Regions from separate parts of the Streptomyces sp. NPDC107498 genome, predicted to be linked through region 1. Evidence: riboswitches for the same ligand, from Rfam matches in the RefSeq annotation. Region 1 holds a riboswitch; the other holds the start of a gene.

Region 1 (3,400 bases):
CTCGGTCGGCTTCCTCTACGCCTGGGGGCGCTTCCGCGGTGGGGATAGAGTGAAAGCCCAAGCCGCGGCGACCGAGGGAGAAAGCCAGCCGTGATCACCGCGATCGTGCTCATCAAGACCAGCGTGGACCGCATCCCCGAGATCGCCGAGTCGATCGCCGCGCTCGACAGCGTCAGCGAGGTCTTCTCCGTCACCGGTACGTACGACCTGATCGCCATGGTCCGGGTGCCGCGCCACGACGACCTGGCGGACGTGATCCCCGGTCGCATCAGCAAGATTCCGGGCGTCGAGGCCACGGACACGCACGTCGCCTTCCGGACGTACTCCCAGCACGACCTGGAGGCGGCCTTCGCCATCGGCCTGGAGTCCTGAACACCGCGCACGCGACACGGCCGAAGGGGGCCTCCCGACCGGGAGGCCCCCTTCACCCGTACGAGTGAGCGATCAGCCGCGGTCGGGGACGCAGCGGCCGTCCTCGGTGCGGTACTTCCACTGCGCGCCGTCCCGGACGAGCTCCTTGACCGCGCCGACGAACCGCTCCACGTGCTCGTCCGGCGTGCCGGCGCCGAAGCTCACCCGGATGGCGTTGAGGGAGCGCTCGCCCGGGTTCGCCTCGGGCGCGCCGCACTCGCCCGGGTCCTGCGGGTCGCTGCCGAGCAGGGTGCGGACCAGCGGGTGGGCGCAGAAGAGGCCGTCCCGGACGCCGATGCCGTACTCGGCGGAGAGCGCGGCGGCGAAGTGGGAGCTGTTCCAGCCCTCCACGACGAAGGAGATGACGCCCACGCGGGGCGCGTCGTCGCCGAAGAGCGAGAGCACGCGCACCTCGGGCACCTCGGCCAGGCCCTCGCGGACCTTCGCGATCAGGTGCCGCTCGCGGGCGACGAGGGAGTCGAAGCCGGCCTCGGCGAGCGCCTTGCAGGCGGAGGCGATCGAGTAGACGCCGATGACGTTCGGCGAACCGGCTTCGTGTCGGGCCGGGGTGGTGTGCCACTCCACGTCCACACCGCCGTCGGCCCGACGGGCCACCTTGCGGGACGCTCCACCGCCCGCGAGGTAGGGCTCGGAATCCTGCAGCCAGTCGGCGCGGCCGGCCAGGACGCCGGAGCCGAAGGGCGCGTACAGCTTGTGCCCGGAGAAGGCGACCCAGTCCACGTCCAGCTCCCGCACGGAGACGGGGTGGTGGGGGGCCAGCTGGGCGGCGTCGAGCACGATCCGGGCGCCGTGCGCGTGCGCGGCGGCGGCGAGCTCCTTCACCGGCCACAGCTCGCCGGTGACGTTAGAGGCGCCGGTGACGCAGACCAGGGCGGGGCCGTGGGGGTCACGGTCGGCGAGCGCGCGCTCCAGGGTCTCGACGGCCTGGGCCGGGGTGCGCGGCGCGTCGAGGTAGGTGACGCCGGCGTCCCTCCACGGCAGCAGCGAGGCGTGGTGCTCGGTCTCGAAGACGAAGACCTCGCAGCCGGCCGGGAGGACCTGGGCGAGCAGGTTCAGCGAGTCGGTGGTGGAGCGGGTGAAGACGACCTGGTCGCCGGGGCGGCAGTCGAGGAACTCGGCGACGGTGGCGCGGCTGTTCTCGAAGAGGTCGGTGGAGAGCTGGGAGAGGTAGCCGGCGCCGCGGTGGACGCTGCCGTAGTAGGGGGCGTAGGCGGCGACGTCGTCCCAGACCCGCTGGAGGGCCGGTGCGCTGGCCGCGTAGTCGAGCGCCGCGTAGGTCACCTCGCCGCCGGTGACGAGCGGGACGGTCACGTCCCGGCCGAGGACCGGCAGCGGGGCGTCGCAGCAGGGGTCGGCGGAATCGGCGGCGACGGTCGGGGCGGTGACGGCGTTCGGGCGTGCGGACATGGCGGTATCTCCCGGCGGGCGGTGCGGAATGGCTTCGGTGAATCCCGTACGCGGCCGGGTGCGGCGGGGTACGGGTGATGCCTCGGAGGACACGGGGGTACGCGGAAGGGACCCTGTTCCGAGGGTGAAGTAGGGGCGGAGTCGCCCTATCGCATTCGCTTGCTCACGGAAAAAGCTCCTCGACTGACCAGGACCCCTGGTGTTCGAGGGATCCGCGCTTGCCGTAGACCTCGCTGCCCACGGCCTGGTCATCACCCGGGGCACCCCGCCACGGAAGGAGGGTTGCCGGACAGCAAGCCGGGGCCAAAACGCTGTCACTCGTGACCTGTGGAGCATCCTGCCACATGATCGCCGAAGCGCACGACCCCGGTCCGCATGGTGGACCGGGGTCGTGCGCCGCACGGGTCACGCGTTGCTGGCGGCGACCCATCGCTCCAGGGACCGGAGGGCCGCGCCGGAGTCGATCGACTCGGCCGCCCTCGCGATGCCCGCGCCCAGCCGCTCCGCCAGGGTGCCCGTGCCGGGCTCCAGGGCGGTGAGCGCCGCCGCCGCGTTGAGCAGCACCGCGTCCCGCACGGGACCGGTCTCCCCCGCGAGCAGTCGGCGGGCCACGTCGGCGTTGTACGAGGCGTCGGCGCCGCGCAGGGCCTCCAGGGGGACGAGCTCGATGCCGACGTCCCGCGGGTCGAAGCGCTCCTCGGTGACGCCGCCGTCCCGGACCACCCAGACCCGGGAGGTGGCGGTGGTCGTCAGCTCGTCCAGGCCGTCGTCGCCGCGGAAGACCAGGGCGGAGTTGCCGCGCTCGGCGAGGACGCCGGCGACGATCGGCGCCATGCGCGGGTCGGCGACCCCGACGGCCTGGGCCTTCACCCGGGCCGGGTTGGTCAGCGGACCCAGGACGTTGAAGGTGGTCCGGATGCCCAGCTGGCCGCGGGCCGCGGCGACGTGCCGCAGCGAGGGGTGGAACTTCACGGCGAAGCAGATGGTGATGCCGGCTTCCTCGGCGACCTCGGCGACCCGTCGCGGGGTGAGGTGGAGGTTGATGCCGAGCTTCTCCAGGACGTCGGAGGAGCCGGAGGCGGAGGAGGCGGCGCGGTTGCCGTGCTTGACGACCTTCGCCCCCGTGCCGGCGACGACGATGGAGGCCATCGTGGAGATGTTGACGGTCTTGGCGCCGTCGCCGCCGGTGCCGACGATGTCGACGGCGGGGCCGGGCACCTCGATGGTGTTGGCGTGCGCGTACATGGTGCGGACGAGGCCGGTGATCTCCTGGACGGTCTCGCCCTTGGCCCGCAGCGCCACCATGAAGCCGGCGATCTGCGCGTCGGTCGCCTCGCCGCTCATGATCAGGTCCATCGCCCAGGCGGTGTCGTCGGCGGAGAGGTCCTTGCCGTCGAGCAGACCGTTCAGCAGGACGGGCCAGGAGCGGCCCGCCGACGTGGGTCCTCCAGCGGGGGTCGCAGCGCTCATGGCAGCTCCTGGTGATCACGTGACGGATACGGTCCCACCCTATCCACCCCCGGGGACGGCAAAGAGCCCCGTCCATCGAATGGACGGGGCT
Region 2 (3,400 bases), on a different contig from region 1:
CCGCGGCTGAATGTATCTGCCCAACTGCCCTCTGCAACAGGTCATTCGACCGAGAATTCTGGGCGCGGCGGAAAGGGGAATTGGGGAGGATCCCCAGGATCACGGGGCAAGTCGGGCCCGGCAAAGCGCGCAGAAGGTACACAACGCGCACACACTTTGGCTGCTTCTTGTCGTGCGGAGACGCATTCTCATATGCGCCCGGCATGGGCAGCGGAGGGGACTTCCCCAACTCTACCGCGCTCAACCATGCAGAATTGCCCCTTCCGCTTATCGCGCGGAAGGGGCAATTCGTACTGACTGGTAAGGCAAGGGGCTCAGCAGCCGCCGGCACCGCGCTCGGCGGTCAGCCTCCGGCGACGGCCGGAATGATCGAGACGCCCGCGCCGGCCGGGGTGGCCGTCTCCAGACCCTGCTCGAAGCGCACGTCGTCGTCGTTCACGTAGACGTTGACGAAACGGCGCAGCTTGCCCTGGTCGTCCAGGACGCGGGCGGCGATGCCCGTGTGGTTCTTCTCCAGGTCCGCGATGACCTCGGCGAGGGTCGCGCCCTCGGCCTGGACCTCGGACTGCCCGCCCGTGTAGGTGCGGAGGATGGTGGGGATGCGGACGTTCACGGCCATGTCTTCTTCAACCTTTCAGAGCGCCAGGCCGGCGTCGCGGAACGCGTCCAGGCTCGGGCGGATGGTGGCGGTCGCCTGAGAGGTGTCGGCCACCGCGTCCAGGGTCTTGAGTCCGTCGCCGGTGTTGAGGACGACGGTGGTGAGGTCCGGGTCGATCAGACCCGCCTCGACGAGCTTCTTCGTCACGCCGACGGTCACGCCGCCCGCGGTCTCCGCGAAGATGCCCTCGGTCTGCGCGAGGAGCTTGATCGCGTCCACGACCTGCTCGTCGTTCACGTCCTCCACGGCGCCACCGGTCCGGCGGGCGATGTCGAGGACGTAGGGGCCGTCGGCCGGGTTGCCGATGGCGAGCGACTTGGCGATGGTGTTCGGCTTCTGCGGCCGGACGACGTCGTGCCCGGCCTTGAAGGCGGCGGAGACCGGGGAGCAGCCCTCGGCCTGGGCACCGAAGATCTTGTACGGCTTGTCCTCGACGAGGCCCAGCTTGATGAGCTCCTGGAGGCCCTTGTCGATCTTCGTGAGCTGGGAGCCGGAGGCGATCGGGATGACGAGCTGGTCGGGGACGACCCAGCCGAGCTGCTCGCAGATCTCGTACGCGAGCGTCTTGGAGCCCTCGCCGTAGTACGGGCGGAGGTTGACGTTCACGAAGCCCCAGCCCTCGCCGAGCGGGTCGCCGATGAGCTCCGAGCAGAAGCGGTTGACGTCGTCGTAGTTGCCCTCGATGGCGACGAGGTCACCGCCGTAGACACCCGCCATGACGACCTTGCCCTGCTCCAGGTCGTGCGGGATGAACACGCAGGAGCGGAAGCCGGCACGGGCGGCGGCGGCGCCGACGGCGCCGGCCAGGTTGCCGGTGGAGGAGCAGGAGAGCGTGGTGAAGCCGAAGGCCCGGGCGGCTTCGAGGGCCTGGGCGACGACCCGGTCCTTGAAGGAGTGGGTCGGGTTGCCGGAGTCGTCCTTGACGAAGAGCTTGCCGGGGGCGACGCCGATCTCGCGGGCGAGGTTGTCGGTCCGGACGAGCTTGGTCCAGCCGGGGTTCAGGTTCGGCTTCTCGGCGACGTCGGCCGGGACGGGCAGCAGCGGGGCGTAGCGCCAGATGTTGGCGGGACCGGCCTCGATCTGCTTGCGCAGCGCCTCGGGGTCACCGGTGGGGAGGTCGTACGCGACTTCGAGCGGTCCGAAGCAGAGTTCACAGGCGAAGATCGGACCGAGCGGGAAGACTTCACCGCATTCGCGACAGGAGAGCCCGGACGCGGGACCGAGGTCGACGGTGGTGGGGGTAACGGTCTGTACAGCCATGGAGGCGAGGCCCTTTCTCCTCATCTTTCCCAATGGCGAATTTTTCGCCATGAGACGGATTTGGCACCTTCCCTAGCCGGGGACCTCGCTGGAGGACGAGTGGTAACCGACTGGAGGGTTGCCGGGGCTTCAACGGGCCGTTTCCCTCTGCCCCTCTGGATGAGCGGTATTCGATTGTGAAGCGCGGTGGACTTTCGTTCCTGCGCTCCGACGCGGTCGGCACCCCGACGTGCATCGGGCATCCGCGTTGTTCAAGACTGTAACCGAAGGCCCGGACGCTTGAACCGGCCGTCCGAACCGCGAGATGGAGATCACGTGCTGGAAGAGGTGGAGCGCTGGCTGGACCGGCGGTCCTGGTCCGTGGCGGACCGACCGCTGGAGCGGATCCTCGCCGCCAAGCGGAACACGAAGGTCAGCGTCGTCCTGCCGGCGCTGAACGAGGAGGCGACGGTCGGGGACATCGTCGCCGTGATCCGTCGCGAGCTGATGACGGAGGCGGTGCCGCTCGTCGACGAGCTGGTGGTGATCGACTCGGGCTCCACGGACCGCACGGCGGAGGTGGCGGCGGCGGCCGGGGCGCGGGTGGTCGCGCGGGACTCGATACTCCCCCGGATACCGACCGTGCCCGGCAAGGGCGAGGTCCTGTGGCGGTCGCTGATGGTGACGAGCGGGGACGTGGTGTGCTTCGTCGACGCGGACCTGCGGGACTTCTCGGCGGACTTCGTGACGGGGATCGTGGGCCCGCTGCTCACCGATCCGGACGTGGACTTCGTGAAGGCGATGTACGACCGCCCGTTCGGAGACACTCCCGGTCAGGGCGGTCGGGTCACGGAGCTGGTGGCCCGTCCGCTGCTCAACCTGCACTGGCCCCGGCTGGCGGGCTTCGTGCAGCCGCTGGGCGGCGAGTACGCGGCACGGCGCTCCCTGCTCGAACGGCTGCCGTTCCCCGTCGGTTACGGAGTGGAGCTGGGACTGCTCGTGGACGCCCTGCACACGGTGGGCCTGGACGCGCTCGCACAGGTGGACGTGGGGGTGCGCAAGCACCGGCACCAGGACGGGCAGGCGCTGGGCCGGATGGCGGCGGCGATCTACCGGACGGCGCAGCTGCGGCTCTCGCGGGGCCACCTGGTGCGGCCGAGGCTGACGCAGTTCGAGCGGGGCCGGCAGGGCTTCGAGCCGCGCACGTACGCGGTGGACACGGAGGAGCGCCCCCCGATGGCCGAGATCACGGAGTACGCGCAGCGCCGCGTGGCATGAGACGGGACGGGGCACCCGCGATCGATCGGCGGCGACGATCCGCGGCGATCGATCGGCGGCATCGATCCGCGGTGACGGAGCGTGGCCGGATCAGCCTGTCTCGTATACGTACGTTTGAGCGTTTACGGGACGGGCTAGGTTCGCCCCATGGCTACTGTGCTCGTCGCCTCCAACCGGGGCCCCGTCTCGTACGCACTCGGCGAGGACGGCTCGCTCGACGCCCGA

What was found. Region 1 has a riboswitch for S-adenosylmethionine ahead of ACZ66Z_RS14925 (aminotransferase class V-fold PLP-dependent enzyme). Riboswitches for the same ligand answer to the same signal wherever they lie in the genome.
Region 2: it holds a riboswitch for S-adenosylmethionine, as region 1 does, so the genes downstream of both, thrC (threonine synthase) here and ACZ66Z_RS14925 (aminotransferase class V-fold PLP-dependent enzyme) in region 1, are expected to answer to the same signal.

What each region holds. Positions count from the first base shown of each region.
Region 1 covers NZ_JBVJPE010000007.1:124,957-128,356, reverse strand. The annotation lists gene ACZ66Z_RS14935 (rhomboid family intramembrane serine protease) at 1-94, shown strand, start outside; gene ACZ66Z_RS14930 (Lrp/AsnC family transcriptional regulator) at 91-372, shown strand; gene ACZ66Z_RS14925 (aminotransferase class V-fold PLP-dependent enzyme) at 445-1,839, opposite strand; SAM riboswitch class IV at 2,049-2,165, opposite strand; gene trpD (anthranilate phosphoribosyltransferase) at 2,245-3,309, opposite strand.
Region 2 covers NZ_JBVJPE010000031.1:15,623-19,022, reverse strand. The annotation lists gene ACZ66Z_RS33670 (MoaD/ThiS family protein) at 344-619, opposite strand; gene thrC (threonine synthase) at 635-1,942, opposite strand; SAM riboswitch class I at 1,936-2,084, opposite strand; gene ACZ66Z_RS33660 (glucosyl-3-phosphoglycerate synthase) at 2,234-3,175, shown strand; gene ACZ66Z_RS33655 (alpha,alpha-trehalose-phosphate synthase (UDP-forming)) at 3,323-3,400, shown strand, end outside.